DNA from 3 places in the Janthinobacterium sp. BHSEK genome. Region 1 is predicted to be linked to each of the others. Evidence: predicted binding sites of a transcription regulator. Region 1 holds the regulator's gene; each other region holds the start of a gene.
The links. Region 1 encodes FliA, which starts transcription of late flagellar genes. Its sites were predicted from a motif close to CTAAAGTTTNNNNNNNNNNNGCCGNTA; they were not measured.

Region 2: the regulator FliA is predicted to act here: its motif matches at 8,631-8,657, upstream of AC0V2Y_RS24560 (flagellar protein FliT).
Region 3: the regulator FliA is predicted to act here: its motif matches at 2,378-2,404, upstream of AC0V2Y_RS18355 (FlxA-like family protein).

What each region holds. Positions count from the first base shown of each region.
Region 1 is NZ_JBWBYV010000062.1:2,305-12,228, forward strand. Features, by position in the region: gene AC0V2Y_RS21255 (CehA/McbA family metallohydrolase domain-containing protein) at 1-1,413, opposite strand, end outside; gene motD (flagellar motor protein MotD) at 1,513-2,283, opposite strand; gene AC0V2Y_RS21265 (flagellar motor protein) at 2,300-3,046, opposite strand; gene AC0V2Y_RS21270 (RNA polymerase sigma factor FliA) at 3,028-3,759, opposite strand; gene AC0V2Y_RS21275 (MinD/ParA family ATP-binding protein) at 3,805-4,668, opposite strand; gene flhF (flagellar biosynthesis protein FlhF) at 4,661-5,989, opposite strand; gene flhA (flagellar biosynthesis protein FlhA) at 6,256-8,352, opposite strand; gene flhB (flagellar biosynthesis protein FlhB) at 8,349-9,542, opposite strand; gene AC0V2Y_RS21295 (fumarylacetoacetate hydrolase family protein) at 9,682-9,924, opposite strand, start outside.
Region 2 is NZ_JBWBYV010000084.1:26-9,949, reverse strand. Features, by position in the region: gene AC0V2Y_RS24595 (MATE family efflux transporter) at 1-1,078, shown strand, start outside; gene AC0V2Y_RS24590 (PhzF family phenazine biosynthesis protein) at 1,094-1,933, shown strand; gene AC0V2Y_RS24585 (S9 family peptidase) at 2,124-4,334, shown strand; gene AC0V2Y_RS24580 (CsbD family protein) at 4,410-4,595, opposite strand; gene AC0V2Y_RS24575 (class I SAM-dependent methyltransferase) at 4,750-5,400, opposite strand; gene AC0V2Y_RS24570 (M13 family metallopeptidase) at 5,469-7,538, opposite strand; gene AC0V2Y_RS24565 (HDOD domain-containing protein) at 7,694-8,521, shown strand; gene AC0V2Y_RS24560 (flagellar protein FliT) at 8,701-8,997, shown strand; partial or broken gene AC0V2Y_RS24555 (hypothetical protein) at 9,425-9,924, opposite strand, start outside.
Region 3 is NZ_JBWBYV010000051.1:40,613-50,536, reverse strand. Features, by position in the region: gene AC0V2Y_RS18370 (alpha/beta fold hydrolase) at 1-290, shown strand, start outside; gene dcd (dCTP deaminase) at 423-992, shown strand; gene AC0V2Y_RS18360 (PrpF domain-containing protein) at 1,027-2,265, opposite strand; gene AC0V2Y_RS18355 (FlxA-like family protein) at 2,434-2,784, shown strand; gene AC0V2Y_RS18350 (sensor histidine kinase) at 2,825-4,315, opposite strand; gene AC0V2Y_RS18345 (response regulator transcription factor) at 4,318-5,007, opposite strand; gene AC0V2Y_RS18340 (Spy/CpxP family protein refolding chaperone) at 5,200-5,655, shown strand; gene AC0V2Y_RS18335 (hypothetical protein) at 5,686-5,856, shown strand; gene AC0V2Y_RS18330 (dioxygenase family protein) at 5,814-6,653, shown strand; gene AC0V2Y_RS18325 (DUF1501 domain-containing protein) at 6,650-8,089, opposite strand; gene AC0V2Y_RS18320 (DUF1800 domain-containing protein) at 8,100-9,905, opposite strand.

The sequences.
Region 1 (9,924 bases):
CGTCGTTTCGTAGCTCACGCTGGCGTAGCCGTCGGCCCCGACTTTCCAGTCCGCACTGGTGAAGCGCTTGAGCACGCGCGTGCTGGCATTGCCGGCAACATTGTAGGCCGGCGTGCCCGCCACCGCCTTCGCGCCCACATCGCCGACGATCAGGTCGACGTGGTCAACCACGGGCTTGACGTTGGCGGCCACGCCGCTGTCGACGGGCTTTTCGTAGTTGTTTTTGGCCGGGCTCCGGAAGCGGATGGTGATCGTGACTTTCTCGCCGCTGGCGACCTTCAGCTCGCCGCCCATCTCCTTGCGGTCGTCCTTGCTGGCCAGGTTGAAATCAAGCGCATTGATCAGGTCGCCATAAGTGGAGAACATCTTGCCCGAACGCAAGCCGGCCAGCAAGTCCTTCGCCAGCGGCGCGCCCTGCGCGCTGTTGAACACATAGTTCTTCGCATACTCGCCGGGGAAATAACCACTGCTGTTGCCGCCGACAATCTTGAAGTGCGTATCCGAATCGGTCAGGTTCCAGATGCGGCGCCCCTCGCCCAGCAGCGCATCCCATGGCCCGCCCAGCTTGGCCACCACGTAGTCGACGCCGCCATACACGCGCAGCGGCGCATTCTCGTCCGTGTAGGCGGCCGTGTAGCCGCCCCGGTCCGGTTCCATCTGGTTGCCGACCATGCCCTCGATGGCGAACATGATGTTCGGCGCCGCATCGTTGAAGGCGCGCAAGTCGGCGATGCTGTAGCTGCCCTTGTTGCGCGACGGATGGTTGATGACGGCGTAGCTGGTTTCCGGGTAATTCTGTTTCAGCCAGTTGATCGCTTGCAGCGCATCGGCAGCCGTCTTGTTGTAGCGGGTGTCGCCGTATTTCGCTTTCCATGCCGCGACGTCGGCGGCGTCGAACATGGCCGCGTCGCGCGTGGTAAACAGGTATTCGAACTCCTTCATGCCCCGCGTGCTGGCGGTCAGTTTGTCCGCCCCTTCGAACAGGCCGATGCCGACGTGGTCGTGGGTCGGCATGTCCCACTCGAAGCCCGAGAAGATCAGCTTGTCGGCGTAGCTGCCGCCAGCCTGCAAGGCCTGCACGCGCGGAATTTCATAACGCCCGGCGCCGATGGACATGGGAATCGGCGCCGCCAGCGGCGCGCCCAGCGCATCGCGCGTGGAGACGCGCAAATGGTTCGACAGCGCCATCCAGTCGAGTCCATACGTGGCAAAGGCCTTGGCCAGCACCTTGTCCAAGGTCTGGCTGACATCGGCGTCGGCCGATTGGGTGGTGTGGGTGTGCAGGTCGCCGGCGATCCAGCGGCCGGCGGGTAGCGGCGGCACGCTGCCGGCCGGGTTGCTGTCGCCGCCGCAGGCGGCAACACTCAACACGATGACGATGGCCGAAGCAAGCAATGTTCTGGAGTAAGACATGGGATGGACCTGGTAGCTGAAAAGAAGGGCGTCAGCCTAGCATTCCAGTATGACCAGCAAATGACATGCCCCACGCCCTGCCGGCCCGAAAAACCCGTCCTAGTTGGCCGGCGGCGGCGTCGGCACTTCCGTCACCGTTTCCGGGATGCCGGACAAGATCGTCACGGCCACGCGGCGGTTGCGCGCCCGTCCTTCCGGCGTGGCGTTCGGCGCCACGGGGATGTTGTCGGCGTGGCCCACGGCCGTCAGGCGTGAAGCCTGCACGCCGCTGGCGATGAACAGGCGCACCACCGCGCTGGCGCGGGCGGCCGACAATTCCCAGTTCGAGGCAAAGGTCGAATTGCTGATCGGCTGGACGTCCGTATGCCCTTCCACCTGCACGTCGTGCGTGTCGTCCTTGAGCAGCACGGCGACGGCGCGCAGGGCCTGGTCCGATTCCGCCGTCAGGCGCGCCGCGCCCGGGTCGAACAGCACGCTGGCATTGATTTCCACGCTGACGCCGCGGCTCGTCTGCGTCACGCGGACCTTGCCTTCCTTGACCAGCGGCGCCAGCGTGGACGTCAGGTCCTGCGCCAGGCGCGTCATGTGTTCGCGCTCGCGGCGGATGGCTTCCGTGCGGCGTTTCAGGGCGGGATTGGGCAGCGGAATGGCTTGCGGCGCTTCCATGATGATGGGCGGCGCGCCCTTTTCCAGGCTGAAGGCCTGGCCGATGGCGTTCTGGAAGACGCGGTATTTGCCTTCATTGACTTGCGAGATCGCATACATGACGACGAAAAACGCGAACAGCAAAGTGATGAAGTCGGCATACGAGATCAGCCAGCGGTCCTGGTTGTCCGGTTCCTCGTCATACTTCCTGCGCGCGCGCCGCATCATGCTCAGTGCTCGCTCAGTGCTCGTGAAGCAGGCTGGAGACGCGCTCTTCGATGATGCGCGTATGGTCGCCCGTGGCGATGTCGTACAGCACGGCGGCCGTGATTTCATACTGCACCACGCGGCGCGAGACGATGGCCTTGAGTTTATTGGCCACCGGCAGGAACAGCAGATTGGCCAGGCCGACGCCATAAATCGTCGAGACAAACGCGACGGCGATGCCGCTGCCCAGTTTGCTCGGGTCGGTAAGGTTTTCCATCACGTGGATCAAGCCCAGCACGGCCCCCAGGATGCCGATGGTGGGCGAATAGCCGGCCGCCGATTCCCACACCTTGACGGCCTGGCGCTCGGCCAGTTCGTAGGCGGTAATCTCCACGTCGAGCAGCTGACGCAGCTTGTCGGGCGCGATGCCGTCGACGATCATGCGCAAGCCCTTGGCGTTGAAGCGGTCGGCCGTGTTTTCCATCAGGCGCTCGAGCGCCAGCGGGCCGTCGCGGCGCGCCGTCAGGCTCCATAGTCCGATGTCGCGCGCCAGCGCGGCCCGGGTGTCGGCCGGCGGCAGGAAGACCCAGCGCAGCATTTCCAGCCCGCGGACAAAAGTGCGCAGCCGCGTCTGCAGCAGCACGGCGCCGAAGGTGCCGATGATGACGATGGCGAAGGCGGCCGGCTGCAGCAGGGAGGCCATCTTGCCGCCTTCCAGTGCCTGGCCGACCAGCAGGCCCGCCAGCGCCAGCGCCAGCCCGATTACGCTGGACCAGTCCACGCCTGCTCCCTCAAGGTTGCGCGCAGGCGCGCGACGGCCTGGGTGTGCAGCTGCGAGACGCGCGATTCGGACACGCCCATCACCGCGCCGATCTCCTTCAGGTTCAGCTCTTCTTCGTAATACAGGCCCATGAGTATTTTCTCGCGTGGCGGCAGCGCGTCGATGGCATCGATCACGGATTGCCGGAAATCGGTATCGAGCAGGGAACGCAAGGGGTCGCTGTCCTCGTCCACGCAGTGGCGGTCGAGGAAGCTGTCATTGCCGTCCGGGTCATGAAAGTCTTCGTAGTACACCAACTGGTGGCCGCCGCCGTCGCCCAGCATTTCCTGGTAGTCGGCCAGCGACATTTTCAGCAGCTTGGCCACTTCCGACTCGGTCGGCGGATGGCCGAGGCGCTGCTGCAAGGTGCTCATCGCCTCTTCGATCTTGCGCATGTTCTGGCGCATGCTGCGCGGCAGCCAGTCGCTGGTGCGCAATTCGTCGAGCATGGCGCCGCGGATGCGCAGCACGGCATACGTCTCGAACTGCGCGCCATGCGTCTCTTCATAGCGGCTAATGGCATCGAGCAAGCCGATCATGCCGGCCTGGATCAGGTCATCGACCTCGACCGAAGGCGGCAATTTCGCCTTCATATGGTGCGCCAGACGCTTCACCAGCGGAATGTGCTCCGTCAGCAAATAGTCCTTGTTCGATTTCCCTTTGACCGTGTACATAGGCTGCTTATTGTTTTCTCGTCTTATCTGGTGCTACGGTTGGTGTCAGGCGCTGAACTGGTGCGGGCTCCCCGTCTGGTACAAGGTGCCGCCAAGCACCGGCGCCGCCGAACGGGCCAGCCGCTCGGCCAGTCCGCGAAACGCCACCGAGGCGCCCGCCAGCGGAAACGCATCGACCACGCTGCGGCCCAGGCGCGCCGCGCGGTGCAGATATTCATCGGCAGGCACCGAACCCATCGAGGTCAGCTTCACGGCCAGGTAGCGGCTCGCCGCCTGCGCCATATTATCGTATACCACTTTTGCCTCGGATTCGGAAGCGCCGGTGACGAGAATGCCGAACGGCCGGCGTCCCAGTTCCTGGCTCAGGCGCTTGATCAGGCAGTACGCGGCCTTGATCGAGGTGGCGCTGGTCGACACTTGCACCACGATATCCGACGAAGCCATCAGCGGCACGGGGAAGCAATCGCCCTCGTCTGCCACGACGCCGTCGACCAGCACGATGCCGCTCTGGCGCGCCAGCACCTCGAAGGTCTTGCCCAGGCGGCGCAGTTCGTCCTCGCCCGCATAGTCCATGCTGTCCATCAGGTGGTTGCGCGCGCCCAGGCTGGCCACGCCGAAGCCTTGCGGCACCTGGTGGATGACCTGGTTCAAGCCGCACTGCTGGCGCGCCACGTCGCGCAGGCTGGCGCCGTGGGCCAGTCCCAGCCGTGCCGCCACGCCGTCGCCGCCGCCGCTGGCGTCGAGCAGCAGCACGTCATTGCCGCCGTAGACGAGCGAAGCGCCCAGGTTGACCAGCATGGCGCCCTTGTCGTCCTGCGGCGTGGCCGAGAGGAACGTCATGACGCGCGGCTGCGGGCCGGCCAGCATGCGGCGCAAGCCCTCGGCCTGGTCGAAATCGAAATTAGCCAAGGTGCACCCCGCGCGCTTCGTGGTTGCGGGCGGCCGCCTGCGCCATCAGCAGCGGCAGTTCGGCATCGGAAAACTGCGTCGCCGCCGCATCGCGCTTGAGCTTGAAGGCGCGGTCGATCAGGTAGCCGCGGTCGGCCAGGTACAGGTCTTCCGGCACGCGCTGGCCGTTCGACACATAAAACAGGTTCAGCTTCTGGCGGATCACCACGTCGAGCACGTTGCCGATCGACGCCGCTTCATCGAGCTTGGTCATGATGCAGCCGGCCAGGCCGCTGCCCTGGTAGGCGCGCACCACTTCGTTCAGCGTTTCCTGCGTCGCCGTGGAGTTCAGGCACAGCAAACGCTTGACGTCGGCGCCGGCACCCGACAGCATGGCCACCTGCTCCGTCACCATCTGGTCGCGCTGGCTCACGCCCACCGTATCGATCAGCACCGTGTGCTTGTTCTTGAGTTCCTTCAGGGCGATGCGCAAGTCCGCCTCATCCTTCACCGAATGCACCATCACGCCGAGGATCTTGCCGTAGATGCGCAGCTGTTCGTGCGCGCCGATACGGTAGGCGTCCGTGGTGATCAGGGCCAGTTTTTCCGGACCGTGGCGCATCACGCAGCGGGCCGCCAGCTTGGCCGTGCTGGTGGTCTTGCCGACGCCGGTCGGACCCACCAGGGCGAATACGCCGCCCTGCTCCAGCATCGCGTCTTCGTTGGCGACCGTGTTCAGGTTGCGGCTCAAAACCGTCTTGATCCAGCGCATGCTTTGCGCGCCGTCGAGGCCGGCGGGCAGCTTGTCGATCAGGTAGCGCGCCAGGCTGGCCGAGAAACCGGCGGCCAGCATCTCGCGCAGCACGACGGCTTTTTGCGGCTCGCGCTGCTGGGTCGAACCCCACGAGATTTCCGCCAACTGGGTTTCCATCATGCCGCGCATGGCGCGGATTTCATTCATCATGCCGCTCATCTCGGCGGCGGCGTTTTCCTTGACGTGCGCCAGCGCGCTGGCCATCATCTGCTGCATGCGGGCCATGTCCACTGGCTCGCCGGCTGCCTGGCGCGGCGCGGCGGGACGGGGCGCGGCCGGGCGCTGGGCCGGGGCGGCCGGACGCTGCGGCGTGGCGAACTGGGTCTGCAACTGAGGACGGGGCTGGGCCATTTCGGACGCGGCCGGCGGCGAGGCCAGCGAAGCGGCATCATCGTTGGCCAGCGCGAGGATTTCCACCACGCCATCGGCCTGGCGGTTCGACAGGATCACGGCGTCGGGGCCCAATGCTTCGCGCACCTTGCGCAGCGCATCGCGCGACGAGGCGCCCGTAAATTTCTTCACATTCATGACCGGCCTCCCAGGGCGGGGGTGGCGCAATATGGGCTGAACTGTGTGACCATCATCGACTCCTGTTGCTTGGGTGCTGTCTTCCACATGGACACAGATCACCCGGACAGTTTCCATTATTAGCGATGCTTGGAGGAAATGATCGAAGGAACAGGACGGGAAAGTACCCGTTATTCAGTTTGCCGGGAGGAAATTACGCTTTTTTTAACCCAAAGCAAAAACCGGGGTCGAACCCTCAGGGTTCGACCCCGGCCCTTTGCATGGGTTTATTGCGCGCCCACCAGACTGGTGACGCGGATCGTCTTGGTTTCCGGCACTTCCGCATGCGACAGCACTTTGAGCTGCGGCAAGGCGCGGCGCAGGAAGCGCGACAGCAGGGCGCGCAGCGGCGCCGGCACCAGCAACACTGGCGTCAGGCCCAGCGCTTCCTGCTGCTGCGCGGCCAGGCCCGCCTGGTGGGCGATGGTGTCGGCCAGGCCCGGCTCAATGCCGGCACCGTCGCCGCCATTGCCCATCGCCTGCATCAGCAGGCGCTCCAGGCGGCTGTCCAGGGTCATCACGGACAGTTCGGCCGCGCCGGGGAACAGCTGCTGCACGATGGCGCGACCCAGGGCCACGCGCACCAGCGCCGTGAGGTCGTTCGGGTCTTGCGTCTGCACCGTATGCTCGGCCAGGGTTTCGATGATGGTGCGCATGTCGCGGATGTGCACGCCTTCGGCCAGCAGGTTCTGCAGCACCTTCTGCAGGGTGGACAGCGACAGCATCTTCGGCACCAGGTCTTCCACCAGGCGCGGCGACTCCTTGCCCAGGTGATCGAGCAGGGACTGCACTTCCGCGCGGCCCAGCAACTCGGAAGCGTGCGAGGTGATCAGGTGGTTCAAATGCGTGGCCACCACGGTGCCCGCGTCGACAACCGTGTAGCCCATCGATTGCGCCTGGTCGCGCAAGCTGGCGTCGATCCAGGTGGCGGGCAAGCCGAAGGCGGGGTCGTTGGTGGCCAAGCCCGGCAAGGTGCCGCTGGCCATGCCGGGATTAATCGCCAGGAACTGGCCGTTGAACGCTTCGCCCACGCCCACTTCCACGCCCTTGAGCGTGATGCGGTAGGCGGACGGCTTCAATTCCAGGTTGTCGCGGATATGCACGGGCGGCGCCAAAAAGCCCACTTCCTGGGCAAATTTCTTGCGGATGCCTTTGATACGCTTGAGCAATTCGCCACCCTGCGTCTTGTCGACCAAGGGAATCAAACGGTAGCCCACTTCCAGGCCCAGGGTGTCGACGGGCATGATGTCTTGCCAGCTGGCCTCTTCCTGCTCGGGCGCCACGGTCGCTTGCGGCGCCTCGGCCGGCTTTTCGGCCGCCGCTTTTTCCTGCGTGCGTTTCTTGCTGATCAGATAGGCGGAACCGGCCAGCAATGACGCCAGCAGGATGAAGACCATGTTCGGCATGCCGGGAATCAAGCCCATGCCGCCGATGATGCCGGCGGTAATGTACAACACTTGCGGTTTCGCAAACAATTGACCGACCAGCTGGGTGCCGATGTCCTGTTCGCTGGCCACGCGCGAGACGACGATACCGGCCGCCGTGGAAATGATCAGCGAAGGAATCTGCGCCACCAGGCCGTCACCGATGGCCAGCAGGGTGTAGTTCTTGAGTGCATCGGCAAAGCCCATGTCGTGCTGCAGCAAGCCCACCAGCAGGCCGCCGACGATATTGATGACGGTGACCATGATGCCGGCGATGGCGTCGCCGCGCACATATTTGCTGGCACCATCCATGGCGCCATAGAATTCCGCTTCCTGCGCCACTTCCGTGCGGCGGCGGCGCGCTTCGTCTTCGCCGATCAGGCCGGCGTTCAGGTCGGCATCGATGGCCATCTGTTTACCAGGCATGGCGTCCAGCGCAAAGCGGGCGCCCACCTCGGCGATACGGCCCGCGCCCTTGGTCACGACGGTAAAGTTGATGATCGTCAAAATGATAAACACCACGATACCGACCGTGTAATTACCGCCAATCAAGAAGTGACCGAACGCTTCGATCACCTTGCCGGCCGCGTCGGCGCCCGTATGGCCTTCCGTCAGCACGACGCGCGTGGACGCCACGTTCAGCGACAGGCGCAGCATGGTCGACACGAGCAGGATGGTGGGAAACGCCATGAAGTCGAGCGGCTTGACCGTGTACAGCGCCGTCAGCAGCACGATGATGGACAGCGCAATATTAAAGCTGAAGAAGATGTCGAGGATGAAGGCCGGCAGCGGCAGCACCATCATCGCCAGCAGCATGATGATGATGACCGGCGCGGCGATGCCCTTGCTGGCGTTGTTGCCCATTCCGCTGAGCCAGGCTGGCAATCTCAGGCCGTTCATGGTGTACTTCCTTTATTCTTGTCTGCCGCGTCTGCCGCGGGTTTGGTCTGCGATGCGGGGTCGAGCGGATCGAGCTCGGGCGGCACGTCGAGTTTTTTCGGCTTGTCGGGGCGCTCGCCCTGGCCCTTGCCGTAGCTGCGCAGCTGGAACACATATGCCAGCACTTCGGCCACGGCGCCATACAGCGCCTCGGGAATCTCGTCGCCGATGTCCGTGTGCTGGTACAGCGCGCGCGCCAGGGCGGGCGCTTCCAGGATGGCGACCTTGTGTTCGCCCGCCAGTTCGCGGATCTTCGCCGCCACCTCGTCGATGCCCTTGGCCACCACCTGCGGCGCGCCGCGCGAATTCTCGCCGTACTTCAGGGCCACCGCGTAGTGGGTCGGATTGGTCACCACCACGTCGGCCGTGGGCACGTCGGCCATCATGCGGCGGCGCGACATTTCATGCTGCATCTGGCGGATCTTCGCCTTGATCTGCGGATTGCCGTCCGACTCCTTCGCCTCTTGCTTGACTTCCTGCAAGGACATTTTCATCTTGTTGGCGTAGTGCCACATCTGGTAGGGGCCATCGATGGCAGCGATCAGACCCAGCGCGCCCACGATCAGCAAAAAGGCCGTGATCAACAGGCTGATCAGATGGGCCGAACCGGCGCGCAGGGATTCCACCGACAGGCCCAGCACGGCATCCTTTTGATGCTGCATCACCATCCAGGCGACGACGCCGACGACGAGGGTCTTGGCGATAGCCTTGAGCAACTCCACCAGCGCATTCTTCGAAAACATATTGCCCAGGCCGCGAATCGGGTTGAGCTTGCCAAAATTGGGGGTAAACGCCTTGGAACTGAACAGCCAGCCGCCCACCAGCACGGGCGAGGCCAGCGCGACGAGCATGATGGCCAGCGCGTACGGCAGGCAAGTGAGCAGGACGGAGCCCACGTCGTAGCCGATGCGTAACATCATCGCGTCGGGATTGAGGATTTGCTCCCGGTCCAGGGTCAGCCCGGAAACCATGACGGCCGTCAGCCGCCGCACGATGGCGTCGCCGGCAAACCACAGACAGCAGCCGGACGCCATCAGCACCGTAAACGTGGCCACTTCACGCGATCGCGGAACATCGCCTTCCTCACGCGCCTGCTCGAGGCGCTTCGGTGACGCGGCTTCGGTCTTTTCTGCGTCGCTGTCTTCCGACATCAATCAACTCCGGTGAAGTCCTGCAGCCTGGCTAGGCGCAATACGGACTGGGCATGGAGCATTATCGGTTCAATCATCACAACGCCATCAAGGGAAAAGGAGGGCGAATCCCCTGCTTTTCCTTTGCTCTCCAGAAACCTTAGCGGGACTTGCGCGCTTCGGCCTGTTTCACGGTTTGTTCTATCGCGCCGAACAGGGACTTACCGTCATCGCCCAGCATCTCCAGGCGGACCACATCGCCGAACAGCAAGTACGGCGTGCTGGCGACGCCATCGGCAATCATCTCCTGGTTACGTCGCTCAACGATACTGGAAAAACCCTTCTTGACTTCCTTGTTGGCGACCCCGCCCGCGCTGACCACGCTGCCGGCGCGCGCGTTGCG
Region 2 (9,924 bases), on a different contig from region 1:
GGTCGGCCTGGTGGCCTGCCTGCTGACGAACATGGCGGCGCTGGTATTCGACCACCTGATGCTGGAACCGGCCGTGGCCGCCAAGGCCAAGCTGTTCGTGCACATCATCAGCTGCGCGCTGCCGCCGTTCGCCGCCTACCGCGCGCTGTACGGCTACAGCACCAGCATCAACCAGACCAAGCCCGTGATGGTCATCGCGCTGGCGGCGCTGGCGCTGAACATTCTCGTCAACTACCTGCTGATCTACGGCCACTGGGGCATGCCGAAGCTGGGCGGCGTGGGCTGCGCCGTGGCCACCACCTGCTGCGTGTGGATGATGCTGCTGGCCATGCTGGCGTGGATCCGGATCGCGCCCGCCTACCGCGCCACGTATCCATTCACGCACTGGGAATGGCCGCAGTTGTCGTCCATCGGCCCCATGCTGCGCCTGGGCCTGCCCATCGGCGTCACGTATTTTGCCGAAGTGAGCGCCTTTGGCGTCATCAGCCTGCTGGTGGCGCGCTTCGGCGTGATCCAGGTGTCGGCGCACCAGATCGCCCTCAATTTCTCGTCCGTCGTCTTCATGGTGCCGCTCACCTTCGGCATCGCGCTCGTCACGCGCGTGGGCCATGCCGTGGGCGAAGCCAATCTGCGCCGCGCGCGCTTCATTTCCTGGGTGGGCGTGGCCATGTCGCTGACGGCGGCCATCGTCTCGGCCACCGTCATCACCATCTTCCGCCACCAGATCGCGCAAGCCTACACGTCCGACCCGCAGGTGCAGGAACTGTGCGCGCAGCTGCTGCTGTTCGCCGCCCTGTTCCAGCTGTCCGACGCGACGCAGGTGGCCACTTCCTGCGCCATCCGCGGCTACAAGGTGACGCGCCAGCCGATGCTGATCCAGCTGCTGGCCTTCTGGGGCTTCTCGCTGCCGATCGGCTATGTGCTGGGCCTGGCGCCGCAAGGCTTCATCTGGTCGCCGGCCGAACCGATGGCCGCCGCCGGCTTCTGGATCGGCCTGGTCACGGGCCTGACGGTGGCCGCCGTGCTGCTGACCTGGTACTTGAACCGTTTGTCGCTGCAGCGCCTGCGCGCAGCCTGAGACAAGGAGCACCCCATGCCGCAACAACGCCCCTTCAAGCAAGTCGATGTCTTCAGCAGCGTGCCGTTTCTCGGCAATCCGCTGGCCGTGGTGCTCGACGCGAATGGCCTCGACGACGCGCAGATGCAGGCCATCGCGCGCTGGACGGGCCTGTCGGAAACCACCTTCGTGCTGGCGCCGCGCGACCCGGCGGCCGATTACCGCGTGCGGATTTTTTCGCCCGAGATGGAATTCCCGTTTGCCGGCCACCCGACCCTGGGCACGGCGCACGCCCTGCTCGATGCGGGCATGCGGCCCAAGGGCACGCGCATCGTGCAGGAATGCGGCGTCGGCCTGGTACAGATAGAACGGGGCGCCGGCGGCATGCTGGCGTTCCAGGCGCCGCCCTGCGCCACGCGCGCGCTCACCCCGGCGCTGCTGCCGCTGCTGCAAACAGCGCTGGACGGAGAACCGGCCGCGGGCGCCACCGTCGCCGACATGGGGATCCGCTGGCTGTGCGTGCCGCTGGCCAGCGCCGCCGCCTGCCTGGCCGTGCGCGCCGACATCGCCGCGCTGACGCCATTGCTGGCCGCCGCCGGCGCCGACGGCCTGGCGCTGTACGGCCCGCACGCCGCCGGCGGACCGGCCGACTACGAAGTGCGCGCGCTGCTCAGCGAACACGGCGCGCTGGTGGAAGACCCCGTCACGGGCAGCGCCAACGCCTGTATCGCGCAGCTGCTGGCGGGCAGCGACTACACGGTGCGCCAGAGCACCTGCCTGCAGCGCGACGGCCGCGTGTCCGTCAGTTTCCGCGCTGGTCACGCCTGGATAGGCGGCGCATGCCTGACCGTAATCGAAGGCACGATATTGGCTTGAACGGGGCAAAGCGCCATGGAATGGGCGGCTGCTGGATATTTTTGACGAAGGAAATACGGCCAGCAACGGTTTATTCCGTGGCTGGCGCTATCGCATAAACACGCATGCTCTGGTATCGTCTTACGCTTAGGCAACGCTCAAGCTCGCCTGTACATGCAGTGCCCTTCTTCTTCCAACTACCGAGACATCCATGCGTTTTATTCTTTGTTTTCTGGCCGCGATGGCCAGCGTTCCCGCATCGGCTGAAAAGCTGACCCTGGAACGCATCCACGCCGATCCGGCGCTGGCCGGCCCCGGCGTGCGCAACCTGAAAGTCTCGCCCGACGGCGAGCGCGTCACCTTCCTGCGCGGCCGCGCCGACAACCAGTTCCAGCTCGACCTGTGGGAATTCAAGCTGAAGGACAAGAGCACGCACCGCCTGGTCGACTCGAAGGCGCTGGTGCCGAATGAAACGATTTCGCCCGAAGAGCAGGCGCGCCGCGAACGCGAGCGCACGGCCAGCCTGAACGGCATTCTCAGCTACAGCTGGTCGCCGGACGGCAAGCAGCTGCTGGTGCCGCTGGCCGACAATCTGTACCTGGTCGACGCGGCCCACCCGGACAAGGCGCGCCTGGTCACCAAGGGCAATGTGCTCGATCCGAAAATCTCGCCGAAAGGCCGCTACGTGTCGTTCGTGCGCGACCAGAACATCCATGTGATCGACCTGAAGTCGGGCCAGGAACGTCAGCTGACCACCGACGGCAAGGGCACGATCCGCAACGGCGAAGCCGAATTCGTGGCGCAGGAAGAAATGGGCCAGCGCACCGGCTACTACTGGGCGCCCGACGATTCCGCCATCGCCTATAAACGCTACGACGAAGCGCCCGTGCCCGTCGTGCGCCGCTTTGAAATCTTCGCCGACCGCACCGACGTCGTGGAGCAGCGCTACCCTGCCGCGGGCGACCCGAACGTGCTGGTGCAGCTGCTGATCGTCTCGCCGGAAACGGGCGCGCAGCGCCAGGTGGATCTGGGCACGAACCCGGACATCTATCTGGTGCGCGCCGACTGGAGCGCGGACGGCAAATCGCTCGTCTACCAGCGCCAGTCGCGCGACCAGAAGACCCTCGACCTGGTCGCCGTCGACGCGGCGACCCTGGCGCAGCGCACCCTGCTGACGGAAACATCGACAACCTGGGTCAGCATCCATGACGACCTGCGCTTCCTGTCCAACGGCACCTTCCTGTGGTCGTCCGAGCGCACGGGCCGCAACCATCTGTACCTGTACGACATGGGCGGCAAGCTGCTGCACCCCGTCACCTCCGGCGCATGGGGCATCGACAGCGTGCTGGCCGTGAACCAGAAGACCGGTAAAGTGTTCGTCGCGTCGAACCGCGACGCCGTGATCGACAAGCAGACCTACGCCCTGGCCCTCGACGGCAGCACGGCCGACAAGCCGCAGCGCGTGACGAAAGCGGACGGCTGGCACGACACGACGTTCTCGCGCAATGGCGAAGTCTTCGTCGACACGTATTCCGACCCGGCCACGCCGCCGCAAGTGAGCATCCGCCGCCCGGACGGCGCCATGGTGGGCTGGCTGGAAGAAAACGCGCTCAACGCCAGCCACCCGTACGCCAAGTACAAGGCGGACCACCTGCCGACCGAGTACGGCACCCTGAAGGCCAACGATGGCCAAACCCTGCACTATTCGATCGTCAAGCCATCGAATTTCGACGCGGGCAAGCGCTACCCCGTCTACCTGTCGACGTATGGCGGCCCGCACTCGCAGCACGTGGCGCGCCGCTGGGGCAACAACTTCGACCAGTACATGGCGCAGCAGGGTTTTGTCGTCTTCCGCCTCGATAACCGGGGTTCGTCGCGCCGCGAGCGCGCGTTCACGGACGCGATTTATCACAAGCTGGGCGCGGCCGAAGTGGCGGACCAGTTGGTGGGCATCGACTGGCTGGGCAAGCAAAGCTTCGTCGATCCTAAACGCATCGGCGTGTTCGGCTGGAGCTACGGCGGCTTCATGACCCTGCGTTTGCTGTCGGCCGCGTCCGACAAGATCGCCATGGGCGTGTCGGTGGCGCCCGTGACCGACTGGTCGCTGTACGACACCCACTACACGGAGCAATTCCTCGGCATGCCGAAGGAAAACGTGGAGGGCTACAAGGCCAGCACCGTGTTCGCCCACCTGGACGGCCTGAAGTCGCCGCTGCTGCTGGTGCACGGCATGGCCGACGACAACGTCCTGTTCAGCAACAGCACGCGACTGATCGACGCGCTGGTCAACCGCGGCGTGCAGTTCGACCTGATGACGTATCCGGGCGCCAAGCACGGCATCTCGTCGCGCGCGGGCCAGCGCCACGTGTACAAGAAAATCGAGCTGTTCTTCAAGCAGAACCTGATGAAGCCGGCACAGTAAGCTTGCGCTGCATCAAATAAAAAACCGCCGCCTGTCTCGCGACAGGCGGCGGTTTTTACATTCTTGCTGCCAGAATTAAGGCTTGCGCGTGATGGTCTCTACTGCATCTTTCACATCGCCAACTTTCTTCTGCACTTTGCCTTCGACCTGGTTTGCCAGGCCCTTGGCTTGCTGTTCTTCGCTGCCGACGACTTTGCCAGCGGCTTCCTGGATTTTACCGCCGACTTCCTTCAGTTTACCTTCGACTTGATCTTTGTTCATGATGGATCCTCACTGTAGTTGGTACATCTGTTGTCCAGCCCCAAAGGGCCGGTACTGCGGCTCACACGCTGCTTGTTGCGTGTCGATGTGTCCATAGTACGCAGTGGGGATCAAAGGCTCTGTACGGTTCCTAACACAGTGCCAACATCGTCGATCAGGCCGTCAAATCCTTGCGCCACACGGTGGCCAGCCACGGCTGCTGGTCGCGCGGCAAGCCCGGCGGGCGGTAGTACTGCTCGACCAAGGTAAAACCGGCCGCCTGCACGTACGCGGCCCACGTCGCTTCGTCGTGATAGCTGCCATAGCGCGCGCCATTCCAGCCTTCCTGGTTCTGCCCGCGCGGGTTCGAGCTGAACAGCACGCCGCCCTCCTTCAGGCACGCGTGCAGGGCGCGCAGCACGCCGGGCAAGGCGGCGCTGGGCACGTGGAACAGCACGGCATTCGCGAACACGCCGTCGAAGTGCGCGGCGGGCAGGTCGAGGTCGACGAAATCCTGCTGCCACACGGTGCAGCCGCTGTAGGCGCGCGCCATCTCGACGAAACGTGGGCAGCCATCGACGCCCGTCGCGTGGTGGCCCAGGGCCGTGAACGCCTTCAGGTCGCGCCCGGGGCCGCAGCCCAGGTCGAGGATGGCCAGCGGCGCCGGCTTGCCGATGGCGTTCAGCAGCGCGCCGATATTCTGGCTGACGTCGTGGTCGCGCGTGCCTTCGAAAAACTGCTCGGCACTGGCATCGTAGTGGGCCAGGGTGCGGCCCGTGATGGCGTGGATGGGGTCTTGCTGGTCGTGCGGCGGGGTCGGTTTCATGGCGGTCCTGTCGATATGTTCCGCCATTTTACGGTGCCGGCGCGTCGGGCGTCCGGCACCGTCCATGATTACCAGACGCGTACGCGCTGTTCCGGCGCCAGGTACAGCTGCAGCCCCGGCTTGACGTCGAAGGCCGGGTACCAGGCGTCGAGGTTGCGCACGGTGGCGGCGCGGTATTGCGCCGGCGCATGGCCATCCGTGAGGATTTGCTGGCGCGCCGCCGCTTCGCGCGCCTTGCTGCGCCAGCTGACGCCGTAGCCGATGAAGAACGCGCGGTCCGCGTCCGGCTGCGCCGGCTTGCCCTGCTGCGACAGGGTGAACGCGTCATGCGCGGCCGCCACGCCAGCCAGGTCGGCCAGGTTTTCGCTCAGGGTCAGCTGGCCATTCACGGCCAGGTCCGGGAACGGTTTGTAGGCCGCGAACTGCGCCACCAAATGCTTGGATGCCGACTGGAAATGCGCCAGGTCGGCCGGCGTCCACCAGTCGCGCAGCTTGCCCTGGGCGTCGAACTGCGCGCCCTGGTCGTCGAAGCTGTGGCTGATCTCGTGGCCGATGGTGGCGCCGATGCCGCCATAGTTGGCCGCATCGGACGCTTGCGGGTCGAAGAATGGCGGCTGCAGGATGGCGGCCGGAAAGTTCAGTGCATTTTGCAGCGGCAAGTTGACGGCATTGACCAGCTGCGCCGGCATGGCCCAGGCCTTGCGGTCGGGCGACTGGCCCAGCTTGGCCAGCTCCTGCCGGTAATGAAACTGTTCCGCCCGCTGCACATTGCCCAGCGCATCGCCGCGCACCACGCGCAAGCCCGCATAGTTTTCCCACCGTTCCGGGTAGCCCACGCCCACGTACAGGGTCTTGAGTTTTTCCTGCGCCTGCGCCTTGGTGGCCGGCGCCATCCAGTCCAGCTTGTCGATGCGGCGCGAGAAGGCGGCGACGATATTCGTCACCATGTCTTGCACGCGGGCTTTCGATTCAGGCGGGAAATAGCGTTCCACGTACAGCTTGCCGACGGCGTCGCTCAGGGCCGCATTCGTCGCGGCCAGCGCCCGCTTGCTGCGCAGCGACTGCTGCGGCGTGCCGCTCAGGACGCTGCCATAGAAGGCGAAGCGCTGGTCGGCGGCCGCCTTCGGCAAGATGGTGCTGAAATGGTTGATCGCGTGGAAGGCCAGGAAATCCTTCCAGGTGGCCAGCGGCACGCTCGCCACCAGCGCGGCGCTGCCCGTCATGGCCGTCGGATGCCAGACGATGAAATCCGTCTGCTGGCCCAGCCCTGCCGCCTGGAAAAAGGCTTTCCAGTCGAGGCCCGGCGCCTTGCTGGCGAAGTCGGCGGCGCGCCACGCATTATTGCCCTTGGCGACATCGGCCGAATCCTCGCGGCTGGCGTGACTTGCGGCAATTTGCTGTTCCAGCGCAAACACGCGCGCGGCGCGGGCCGGCGCATCGCGGTAGCCGGCCTGCTGGAGCATGGCGGCGATATGCGCCTGGTAGCCCGCGCGCAAGCCCTGCATGCGCGCGCTGTCGCTCTGGTAGAACGCGCGGTCGGGCAAGCCCAGTCCGCCCTGCAGCAGGTAGGCCACATTGCGCGTGGTGTCGTTCAAGTCTTGCGCCACCCACAGGCCGAACAGGTTTTCCGTATAAAAATTGGTGGAATTGAGCGGATCGACGTCGGCGCGCAGACTCTCGCCCAGCGCGCGGGCCAGCCCTGCCCGGTCGCGTATGCCATCGATCTTCTTGAGCAGCGGCTTGATCGGCGCCCAGCCTTTCGCTTCGATAGCCGCTTCATCCATCCAGGAGCGGTAGAAATCGCTGACCTGGCGCGCCGATGCATCGGCCTGCGGCGCCGCGGCCAGGCCTTCGACGAGGCCAATGATGCGCTCGTTGGTGGCGTTGGCGAGGATGGCGAACGAGCCCCAGCTGCTGCGGTCGGCGGGAATCTCCGTGCTGCGCAGCCAGTCGCCATTCACGTAATCGTAGAAATCGTCGCCGGGCAAGGCCTTCGCGGCAGCGGGGACGGCGGCGCTGGCGGCCCCTTGCTGGCCATGCGCCTGGACAGGCAAACCGGTCAGCAAGACGCCGGCCAGGATGAGGATAATGGCAGCCTGGACTGGCGTCCGGGACCAGGAAAAACGCAAACCGTGCATGGCGATCCTTTCGATGTAATAGCCAAAATCATACCCTGAAAACCCTGCCTTTTTAGGTGAAAAACCGTCCCCTAAATTTTTTGCATGCGGACAAAAAAATCGGCATATAGTTGCACGACTGCACGCCGTACCGCGCGAACGCCAAGGAGATTGCCATGCAACTGGAAGCGCTGTTCCAGCATCCCCACGCCCTGCCTGCCGCCCCGAAGATCGTCGATGAACTGGTGCGCAGTTTCGACAATCCTGCCATCGCCACCGAAGACATCGCGCGCCAGCTGGGAGCGGACCCGGCCTTGAGCGCCAAGCTGCTGCGGCTGGCCAACTCGGCCTATTACCACGTCTCGCGCAGCATCGGCACGGTGGAAGACGCCGTGCTGATGCTCGGTTTTGTTACCGTGCGCACTCTCGTCATCAGTTCCGGCCTCGTCAGCGGTTTCAAGGCCGTGCCGGGCCTGAATTTACCGCAATTCTGGCGCTACAGCCTGCACAGCGCCGTGTCGGCCCGCTGGATCGCGAGGCAGACGGGCGACAACCAGGACCTGGCCTTCACCATCGGCATGATGCATGCGATCGGGCAACTGGTGATCCACGCCGCCATGCCCGAGCAAGCCATGCAGCTCGACAAGATTGCCCCGCCGCTCGATGCGCGCCGGCTCGACGCGGAACGGGTATCGCTGGGCTACGATTATGCGCAGGTGGGCGCCGAACTGGCGCGCCGCTGGAAGTTTCCGCCCGCCTTTGCCGAGGCCATCGCCGCCTTTCCCGCTCCGCTGGCCAAGGCACCGTTGAACCGCCTGGCCGCCATCATCCACCTGGCCGCCTGGCGCGCGCGCATCGAGGAAAATGCCTTGAGCAATGAAGAAATCATCGCCTGCTATCCCAACGAGGTGGCCGAAGCGCTCGGTTTGCCACCGTCCGTGCTGGTCGACAGGATGCCGCCGCCGGCCGAACTGAGCGCAGGACTGGAAGAACTCGTCAAATAAATCCACCGCTGCCGGCATCGCCACCCCGGCATCCATGGGGGTTTGCGGACGATGCCGGCGGCCAGCCAGAAAACATCCAAATTATTTTCACTTTTTTTTCAAAAACACCCTCAAGTTCCCGTTGGACCCGCCGTTAATCTAGACAAGCGGTAATCCATTCACTAGTTACGGGTGTGCTCATGACCTCCAACGACGTTCTCTCGATGTATGAAAATATTGCAGGAATGACCAATAAAATGGTCGTGGCCGCACGTTCGAGCGACTGGAATGACTTGGATGCCCTGGAAAACCAGTGCGCCAGCGCCGCCAGCGCAACCATGGCGGGCAAGGTACCTGCCCTGGCCGGCGCCTCGCGCCTGCGCAAGATCGACTTGCTCAAGCAAATCCTGGCCAATGACCGCGAAATCCGCGCCATCACGGAACCGTGGATGACGCAGCTGTCGAACGCCATGCCAGGTTCGCGCGCCCGCATGTAAGCCAAGAGGCAGGCAAGTCGCCGCGCCAGAAACGACAAAAGCACCCGAGGGTGCTTTTTTTACGTCTGCCGCCTTGCCAGGGAGCGCCATCTGCGGCGCTCAAAAAGCAAGGTGGGGAATGTGGAAGGCGAGCCCCAGGTATCTCCTGGCGTCGCCTCGCTGCCGGTTGCATCCGGCGTTCGCGAGCACATCGTCGGCATCGCAAACCGCTTCCAGACCCAGGCGTTTATGCAACGCTACACCTGGTTTGCCGCGCCACACTATCGTTGGTGACTGCGCCAGGCTGGGGCTGTTTTGTCGTAGAGCAAGTCCACTGAATTAATCATATCACCATCTTTAAAAAATAGGCAACACGATAGACGTACATTTTCTGTCTTTTTTGAATATCTTTTTTTATATCAATTTTTAGCACGGCCCCGCACACAATTTAACGCGAGAACGGCTCCGCTTCCGGCTCGGCCGCCCCTTCCTCCACCGCCTCCGTCAACACGGGCACCTCCTTCTTCCTGCGGCCGAACGGCTTGCGCAGCAAGACCCAGTATTTCGACGGCGCGCCCGGTTCCACCGCTTGCCTGCGCTTGCGCACGGCATACACGATGAGCGCCGTCAGCAGCAGGAAGAGCACAGTGCCGATACCGAGCCACAGCAAGCCGTTGCCGCCCGATTTCTTTTCCTTGTCGGCCGCAGGCGCCGCGTGCAGGGGTTTGGGCTTGGCATGGGGCGCTTCCGCCACGGCTGGCGCGGCAGCGGGCGGCACGGCGGCCGTGGCGGCGGCAGGCAGGGCCAGCGCCTTTTGCAAGACGCCGATCTTGCCTTCCAGCTCGCCGAGCTTTTCATTCAAGGCCGTATTTTTCTCGTCCAGCGCCATGCACGCTGCCGCCTGCCCCGCATCCGCCTGCGGCGCGCAGGCGGCCACGGGCGCCGTGG
Region 3 (9,924 bases), on a different contig from region 1:
ATCCGGAGGGGGTGCAGCTGCGTTTTACGCGCGAAGTGGAAACGCAGGTCTACCGCAGCCTGCCGCACCATATCGGCGGCCTCGTCAAGGATGGTTTGCCGGTGCCCATCGGCTTTATCGGCGGCACGGAATCGGTGGAATGCCGCCAGGCGGGCTTGACGGCCACGCGCAAGCTGGTCGGCAAGTTTTTCCGCCAAGTGCCGGGCGGCCATCTATTTCCCATGGAAAACCCGGAACTGACGGCGCAAGTGGTGCGCGAGATGATCACGGCATTGTTGGCGAAACAATAGCCTTCCGCCAAGGATTTTCAGGGGATGGGGGCCAGCAGCGGCGGATTTTCGCGTAAAATCCTGCCATTCGGGCCGCGCCTGCACCTGGCGCGCCGCCCCAGCCATTCGATATTCTAGAAAGATACCCCTGCGATGACGATTAAAAGCGATAAATGGATACGCCGCATGGCGGAAACAACGGGCATGATCGAGCCGTTCGAACCGGGCCAGGTCAAGGAACGCGACGGCAACCGCATCGTTTCCTACGGCACTTCCAGCTATGGCTATGACATCCGCTGCGCCGACGAGTTCAAGTTGTTTACCAACATTAACACCACCATCGTCGACCCGAAGGATTTTGACGCGAATAACTTCGTCGACGTATCGGGCAAGGGCTATTGCATCATCCCGCCGAATTCGTTCGCGCTGGCCCGCACGGTCGAGTATTTCCGCATTCCCCGCAACGTCTTGACGATTTGCCTGGGCAAGAGCACGTATGCACGTTGCGGCATCATCGTCAACGTCACCCCGTTCGAACCGGAATGGGAAGGCTATGTGACCCTGGAGTTTTCGAATACGACACCGTTGCCAGCGAAAATCTATGCCAACGAAGGCGTGGCGCAAGTGCTGTTCTTCGAATCCGACGAAGTGTGCGAAACCTCGTACAAGGACCGCGGCGGCAAGTACCAGGGCCAGGTGGGCGTGACCCTGCCGAAGACCTGATGATTGCTTGAACGGGCGGGGCGCCAGTCCTGCTCTAACATTGTTTCAGCAGCCACGCCTTCAGCGCCGTTGACGGCTGGTACAGGGGAACATGGCCGCGCAGCAAGATTTGCGCGCTGCGCCGGTAGGCCGCGCCGTCGATGGCGATGTTGCCAGTCGCCCCGTCCTGGCGCGCCACGATGGTGGTATCCAGGATGCCGGCCGGGTTGGCTATGCCCAGTTCAATCTCCGTATCGGTCTGCCCGACAGGCGGCAAGCCGCTTGCCAGCGCATGCGCCACCGTGCCCGGTATCAGGCAGGCGGCCGCCAGGCAGCAGCCGCCCGAAACGGCCAGCGAGGCGTGGCCCGATTGCGGCGTGAAGTAACGCACCGCAATATTTCCCTCTCCCACGGCTGGTCCCACGATGCAGAACTTGGGGATGGTTTCGCTGCGTTCCAGCTCTTCCAAGGTCATCAACCGGCCATCGCGCTTGCGCAAGCCCATCAGCAGTCCCGCCGCGCTCCACACCTGGCGGATCGCCTGCATGAACGCGGTATCCGCTTCCAGTTCCGCGATGGACTCGTGCGCCGTCTTGCCGAACTGGCTCGCCAGCGCGATGACCATGGGCACGGCCACGTCCACGCACGAGACCGCATAGCCGTGCACCACATCCTGCGCATTGCCTGTTGGTAGTAATTTGCCCGTCTTGGCGCCGGCCGGCTGCCGCAGGAACAGGTCCACGCGGGGGAAGCTGCCGGTCACGCCAGGAATGCTGGCGGCCGTAAAGCTGCCATCGAGTTCGCGCGCCATGCGCGAGGTGGTGATGACGCCCGTGTTGGTGTTGCGGATATCGACGTCGTGCGCGCCGATGGCCAGGGCCTCGATCACGCCGCTGTCCAGTCCCCACAGTTGCAGCGCGGACGACATATTGCCGCAGTTCACGCTCCAGTCGATATCGCCGTGCTCGCCCGCCAGCTGCGCCAGGGCGCTGACCAGGCGCGGCTGGCCCGCATGCTGTTCCACCCCGGCGAGGAAGACCTTGTTGCTGGTGGGCGCGCCCCGTCCCAGGCCCGTGATTTGCCGGTTGCCCGGCTGCCGGCCGGACTGGGGCGCACCCATCAGGTGGCGCAGCAATTCCTCGCGCAGCGTCTGTTCGGCCGGCACGGAAGCTGCATGTAAGACCAGGCCCGTCGATGTGCCGCCGCGCATGTGGTGGACAGGAAACTCGATCATGCCGCAGCGCAGGCGGGGCACGAGGTCGGGCAGGGCGGGCAGCAGGGGCGTCATCATCATGGATCGTGGTCAAGGCAGGAAGCGCCAGTGTGCCAGTTTTTCTTGCTGGTGTGCAATCGGATGGTGTGCGCGGCGTCTTTACATGCCTTTACCCGCCTTTACACTTGCCGCCCTGTATTGAGTACCTTGCGCGCCGATAATAAGGTATTGAATGATCAAGGAGGCAGTATGGTAGCGGCAATCGGTTCAGGCAGCGCAGTCGGTACAGTCGGTGCGGCCGCCAGCGCCAGTGCGGGCAGCAGTGCGCAGATCGCGGCGCTGCAAAAGCAGATCACGGCGGCGCAAAAGCAGTTGACGGAGTCACAGAAGGGCGAGCAGACGGAGGCGTCGCAAAAGCTGCAGCAGCAGCTGGCGCAGCAAATCCAGGCCTTGCAGGCGCAAATTGCTCAGTTGCAAGCTGCTGCCGCGCAGCAGGCGGCGCAAGACGATTCTCAGGCGGCCAGCAGCGCCGAGTCGGCGTCCAGTCCCGCCAGGTCAAGCGCGTCGACCCTGGGCAGCATCATCGATACCCAGGCGTAGGCAGGTCGCCGGCAATTCCCGTCGGCAGGCTCGCGGCAGCTCAGCCTGGCGTTTTGACGGGCAACAACATTTCCACGCACAGCCCGCCACCGCTGCGCAAGCTGGCGCCGATGCGGCCGCCATGGGCGCCGATGACGTGCTGGGCGATGGCCAGGCCCAGGCCGTGGCCGTCCGTGCTGTGCTGGGTGTTGCTGGCGCGGAAGAAGGGTTCAAAAATGCTGGCCAGGTCGGCGCTGGCCACGCCGGGGCCGCGGTCCAGCACGGCGATGCGCAGCAGATCCTGCCTGCCGTCATGCAGGCGCGACAGCTTTACTTCCACCGTGCCGCCATCGGGACTATGCTTGACGGCATTGCGCACCACGTTCTCCACGGCGCGCGCCAGCAGTTCGGGCCGGCCCGTGACAGCGGCGTCGGCGCTGGCTGCGTCGCCCTCCAGGGCGATGTCCACCTGGCGCGCCTTCGCTTCGTAGCGGGCGTCTTCCAGAATGTCGTGCAGCAGCTCGGCAATGTCGACGTCTTCGCTGAGCGGGGAGCCGGCACCGGCTTCCAGCCGCGACAGGGTCAGCAGCTCGCCGATCAGCTTGTCCATGCGTTCGCTTTCGCGTTCGATGCGCTGCATCGAGGCGTCCATCTTGTCCGGCTGCTGGTGCGCCAGGCCGATGGCGGCCTGCAGGCGCGCCAGCGGCGAGCGCAGTTCGTGCGACACGTCATGCAGCAAGCGCGTCTGGCTCTCCATGAGATGGCGCAAACGGCCCGTCATGCGGTCGAAATCGCGGCCCAGGTCCGTCAACTCGTCGCCGCGCTTGCCGCTGGCGTGAAAACGGGGCGCCAGGTTGCCGTGCGAGGCGGCCTCGAACGCCTGCCGCAGGTCGCGGATGGGGCGCGCAAAATACCAGGCCAGCAAGAAGGCGAACAGCAGGCTGGCGGCGATGGCGGCGCCGAGGGGAATGAAGGTGCGGTAGGGAGTGTCCATGCGCGGGCCGGGCGGCATGCCGCGGCCGAATTCGCCGCGTGGCGGCGCAGTGCCCGCTTCGCTGGGCCGTGGACCGGGTCCCATGGCGCGCGGGCCGCTCAGGGTGACGGCATTGAGGGTGTCGCGCGCGGCGCCTGCCTCGGCATTGCGGAAGCGTTCGGACGAGGGCAGGAACAGCAGATAGCGCTGGCCGTCGCTGCCGGTGACCGTGCGCACGACGGGATGGGGCTGGCTCTGCTCCAGCATGGCGCGCGCCTTGCTCAGCATGGCGGGATGCACCGCGCGGCCCATCAGTTCGTGTCCGCGCGCATCGACGGCAAACACGCGCATGCGCTCGAGCTTGCCCAGAAATTGCCGCAAGGCCTCGCTGCCGCCCGCTTCCAGGGTGGCGCTGGCGGCCTCGATGATCATTTGCGCGGGCGGACTGGTGTCGATGTCGAGCGCCCGCTCCTGCTGCGCCGCCCGGTTTTTCAGCCAGAACGTGCCGCCGATGCCGATGGTGGCCGTCACCTGCGCCAGCATGATGCACAGAAAGAACTTCCAGAACAGGCGCCCCACGCTTACTCCTTGATCAGCTGGTAGCCGAGACGGTACACGGTCTGCAGGCAGGAGCGGCCGTCGGCCAGGGTGCCCAGTTTGCGGCGCAGGCTGCTCAAGTGCACGTCGATATTGCGGTCGAAGCGGGCCATGGGCCGGCCCAGGCCCAGTTCGGACAGTTGATTCTTGCTCACGGGCTTGCCGGCATGGCGCACCAGCACTTCCAGCAGGTTGAATTCCGTGCTCGTCAGCTCCAGGTGCGTGCCGGCCCAGGAAACGCGGCGCTGTTCCGGCCACATCGTCAATTGCCCCACGGTCAGCGGCGCCATGCCCGAGTTGTCGTGCGGCGCCGCCTGCGAACGGCGCAGGATGGCGCGGATGCGCGCCGTCAGCTCGCGCGGCGTGCACGGTTTCGTGACGTAATCGTCGGCGCCCAGCTCCAGCCCCACGATGCGGTCCGTGTCGTCGCCGCGCGCCGTCAGCATCAGGATGGGCAGGTTGCTGCCGGCGCGGATGCGGCGCAGGGTTTCCAGGCCATTCATGCGCGGCATCATGACGTCGAGGATGGCGATGGCGTACAGGCCCGTCAGCGCTTCGGCCGCGCCGCTTTCGCCGTCATGCACGGCGCGGGCGTCAAAACCTTCCTGCGTCAGGTATTCCTGGAACATGCCGACCAGTTCCACGTCGTCATCGATTAACAAAACCTTGCTCATGCCTGTGCTTTTTCGGGTGAATATCGCCCGATGATAGCAGTCAACAGGGGCGCTTCAGGGCCCTTTTACCCGCTTTTACATACGTCCGCTTACATTTGCGCAGCTTCCTTTACACGCTTTTACGCGGCCCTAACGTTGCTTTACACGCCAGACGCCGACAATCAGGGCTGATCGCCACGAAAGGAAAGCCCGATGAAACACCTGAGTATTGTCCTGTCCCTGTTGCTGCTGTCCGCCTGCAGCATGCCGCTGGTCGCCCTGGCCCAGCAGGAATTCGCCCCGGACGGCCCGCCGCCGCGCGCCATGCCGGGGCCGCCGCCGTTCCTGCACGGCATCGCGCTGAGCGAAGCGCAGCAGGACAAGGTCTTCGCCGCCACCTACGCCCAGGCACCCTTGCTGCGGGAACAGGAAAAGATCGCCTTCCAGGCCCACGCGCAGCTGCGCGCGCTGGCCGCATCCGATGCCTACGACGATGCCAAGGCCAGCGCGCTGGCCAGCACGGCGGCGCAAGCCCTGGCGGCGATCAGCTTGCAGCAGGCGCGGCTGGAGCAGCAATTGCTGGCCGTGCTGACGCCGGAACAGCGCAAGCAGGCGCGGCAGCGGCGCGACAGCCGCCAGGGTCCGCGCGACCTCCAGCGCTCCGAGTAAGCGGCAGGCGCGAACACAGGGAGAGTCAGCATGCGCATCCATGCCTTGCGTCCGGGCAGCAGCTTGCAGGCGCTCTCGCGCCATGCGACACAGGCGCTGTTCCTGTGCGCCAGCCTGAGCCCCGCCTTGGCGGGCTTGCCCCACTTGATGGAGTATGTATGGAATTACATGATCACGGTCTGGCATCCGACCTCGAAATGATGCGGCAGGCGGCCGAGCGGCGGCAAGTCCTGCGCTGGCTGCTGGCCGGCGCCGCCACCTTGCCTTTGATGAGCTGCGGCGGCGGGTCGGACCCCAGCGGCGCGGCCGCAGGCAGCGGTGCCGCTGCGGGCGCGACACCCAGCACGGGCGCCTGCACGGTGATTCCCGAGGAAACGGGCGGGCCGTATCCGGCCGACGGCACGAACACGCATGGCGGCAGCATCATCAACGTGCTGAACCAGTCGGGCGTGGTGCGCAGCGATATCCGCGCCAGTTTCAACGGCGCCACGGGCGTGGCGGCGGGCGTGCCGCTCACCATCAAATTGCAGCTGCTCAATGCCAGCGGCGGCTGCGCCAGCCTGGCTGGCTATGCCGTCTACCTGTGGCATTGCGACCGCGAAGGCCTGTATTCGCTGTATTCGAGCGGCGTGACGGCGCAAAATTACCTGCGCGGCGTGCAGGAAACGGATAGCGCCGGCAACCTTTCCTTTACGACCATCTTTCCCGGCTGTTACGCGGGGCGCATGCCGCATGTGCATGTCGAGGTCTATCCCAGCCTGGCCAAGGCGGCCAGCGCCGCGAGCCGCATCAAGACCTCGCAGTTTACCTTCCCGATGGCAACGTTGAACGAGGCCTATACGGCCAGCGGCTACACGGCCAGCGTGCGCAACCTGGCGCAGATCAGCTATGCCGCCGACAATGTCTTCAGCGACGGCACCAGCCTGCAGATGGCCACCGTGACGGGCAACGCCACGGATGGCTACGTCGTCACCCTGACGATCGCCGTGAACGGTTAAGCTGCCGTCATGAAACCCAGGTCGCGCCGGCTGAAGTTGCCGATGTTCGGGAAGACCTCGGCCAGTTGGCTGTCGGCCACGCCGAACCACTTGGCCAGGGTGGCGCCATACTGGTCGACGGAGGTGGTCGGCAGCAGGGCGCCGGAACCGACGTCCAGCTCATGGCCCACGCCCGTGACGGGGAAGGCGCCGTAGATGTCGCGGCCCTTCACGGCGCCGCCCACGACAAAGTGGTGGGCGCCCCAGCCGTGATCCGTGCCGTCGCCGTTGCTGCTGAAGGTGCGGCCGAAGTCCGACGCCGTAAACGTCGTCACCTGGCGCCGCAGGTCGGCGCCCTGCAGGGCCGCCAGGGTCGTGTCGAAGTAGGCGAGCGCATGGGCCAGGCGCGCCATCAGGTCGGCGTGCAGCACTTTTTGCCTGTCATGCGTGTCGAAGCTGCCCAGGGTCACATAAAACACTTGCCGTTTCGCCCCCAGGGGGCCGCGTCCGCCGATGATGCGCGCCACCGTCTGCAATTGCACGGCCAGCGGATTGACGCCGGATACGCCCGTGTTCGGATTGACATAGGGCGGGGGATTGGGCACGCCGCCCGCGCCGGCCGCCAGCATGGCGCCGCTGAGGATGCTCTGGCTGGAAATGGCGCGCTGGACCACGGCCACGTGTTCCTGTTCGATCAGATCGCTGCCCGCATCGTTGATGATGGCTTGCAGCGCGCCCGCGCCGCCCGTGCTGCCATACAGGCTGCCGCTCAGGCCGCGGATCGGCACGGCGCCCGACTGGCCCACCTGGAACTGGCGCACCTGGCGCCCGCTGAGGAAGACGGTATTGCCCGCGGCGGAAATGGCCGTGAACATGGCATTCGTATTGCCCGCGCCGGCCACGTCGCCGATGCGCCCGCCCCAGCCCGTGCTGGCCCCTTCCGGCGAACCCGATTGCCACGTCGATTGCTGGTCGTTGTGCGAAAACAGCTTGGGCGGCAAGGCCACGCTGCCGGCCTTGTACTGCGCCAGGGTGGCGGGCTGGATCAGGGTGCCGACATTGGCCACGACGGCGGCGCGGCCATTGTCGAACAGGTCTTTCAGGGGCGCCAGCTGGGGATGCAGGGCGAAGGCGCGGCCCGTTTGCGCAGTGGCGGGCACGATGGGCAAGACGCCGCCCGTCTCGCCCACGCCGGGCAGATGGATGGAGTCGGCGGCGCCCGTGTTGCGCAGGCGCGTGTATTCACTCCATGACGTGGGATCGGTGGCCAGCACCGTGTTGAAGGCGTCGTTGCCGCCTGCCATGAACAGGCAAACCATGGCCTTGTAGTCGCCTGCCGATTGCGCGGCGGCATTGCCCATGGCGGCCAGATTCATGGCGAACGGCGCGGCCGTGGTGCCGGCCAGGCTCAGCATGGAACCGAGGAAGCGGCGGCGGGAAAAGGGGAAGTTTTGCATGTGATCACTCTTATTTTTGTACCAGGTAGGCCGGCGAGGCCATGGTCAGGAAAATGGCCAGCTTGACGCGGTTGGCCTGGGCCGTGGCGACCTGCGCGGCATTGCTGGCCGTGGCTGCGGGGATGCTGATGCCATTGACGGCCGTCAGGATTTGCCCGCGCAGCCTGGCGGGCATGCTGCCATGCATCAGGAGCAGATCGATGCGGTCGAGCAGGGCGCCCGTGTCGGCGGCCAGTGCCAGTTCGCGCGTGTAGTCGGGCTTGACTTCACGGCCATCGCCGACACCGCTATTGATGGCTTCCTGCATGAAGTTCAGATAGCCGGTCACCGATGGTTCCGCCGTGATTTGCAGTTCCGGCGCCACCAGGCCAGCGCTGGCCAGGGCGGAATTGGGCGGCGTATAGGCGGGGCGGAAAAAATTGAACACGGACGGCGGATTCAAGGGGTTCTGGCCCAGACCGCTCAGTGGGTCGTCCAGATAATAGATGCGGTAGCGCCCGCTGGTCGCTTTTGCATCGAAGGCGCGCATCCAGCCGGCCAGGCGCAGCAGTGGCTCACGCAGCTTGCCGGTGCGCAAAGTGGTGCCGCTTGCGGCCAGCGCCTCCGGATCGAGCAGCACGGCGCGGATGACGGCTTGCATGTCGCCGCGCACCCCGCTGCCATTGTTGGCAAACGCGGCGGCCACACGGCCCACGTAGGCTGGGCTGGGATTGCTGCTGACCAGGCGCTGGATCAGCTGGCGGCCAAAGAACGGTCCCGCATTGGGATGGTTGAACAGCGTGTCGAGCGCCAGCTTCAGGTCGGCCTGCCCGCTGCTGGCGCCGGAGATGCTCTGGCCCAGGAAACGCTTGTCGCCGCTGGAATGGAAGGCCGCGTAGTTCTGCATCGGCTTCCAGTCGCGGTCGGGATCGGCCGTACCGCCATAGAAGCGTGTGGCGCTCTGGTCCGGACCGGCCCAGCTCCAACCCGTAAAGACGCGCGCCAGGCCCGCCACGTCGTCGCGCGTGTAGGTGTCGATGGGCTTGCCACCGGACAGTTTCAGGCTGCCATCCGCATTCAGCTGGTACAGGCCGATGCTAAACAGCTGCATCACTTCGCGGGCGAAGTTTTCATCGGGTGTGCGCGTGGCCGATTCCTTCTGGTTGCGCAGGTGGGACAGGTACAGTCCCATCATCGGATGCAGGGCCACGCCTTCCAGCAGGTCGCGGAAGTTGCCAAAAGCATGCTGGCCCAGCATGTCGTAGTAGCTGGCCACGCCACGCAGCTGCGGCTGCACGGACTCGTTTTGCATGGAAATGACGAAGATTTCGGACAGGGCAAAGGCCATCCGCTGGCGCAATTGGTCCTCGCCGCGGATGCCTTGTTGCCAGAACGTTTCATAGAACGTCCTTAAACTGGTGCGTTCCCCGCCGGCAGCCTGCGCCGCCAGCATGGCGTCGATATATTTCCGATGCAAGGTTTGTGGCTTGGAAAACTGTGCGCGGAACCAGGCGTCGCTGTCGCTGGCGGCGAGCGCCTCGATGGCGGCCATGTCCGGTCCGAACGTGGCGCGGCCCAGGTAGCGCGATGCCTGCTGGCGCGTGAAGGTGGTGGCCGCCTGGCCGGCCGGGGGCGTGGTCAGGGGCGGCGGCGCGATGGTGTCGCCGGGCGTGCTGCCGGGAGCTGCCGGATCGCCGGGGGCGGTGGTCGCTGGCGGCACGACCGAGATGTCCGGGCTCTGGGTGGAGCCGGTCTTGCTGTCGCCGCCACCGCCGCAGGCGGAAAGCAGGCTGAACAAAGTGACGGCCAGCAAACGGCGCAAAGTAGAGTCAGTCATTTAGTTTCTTTCAAGCAAT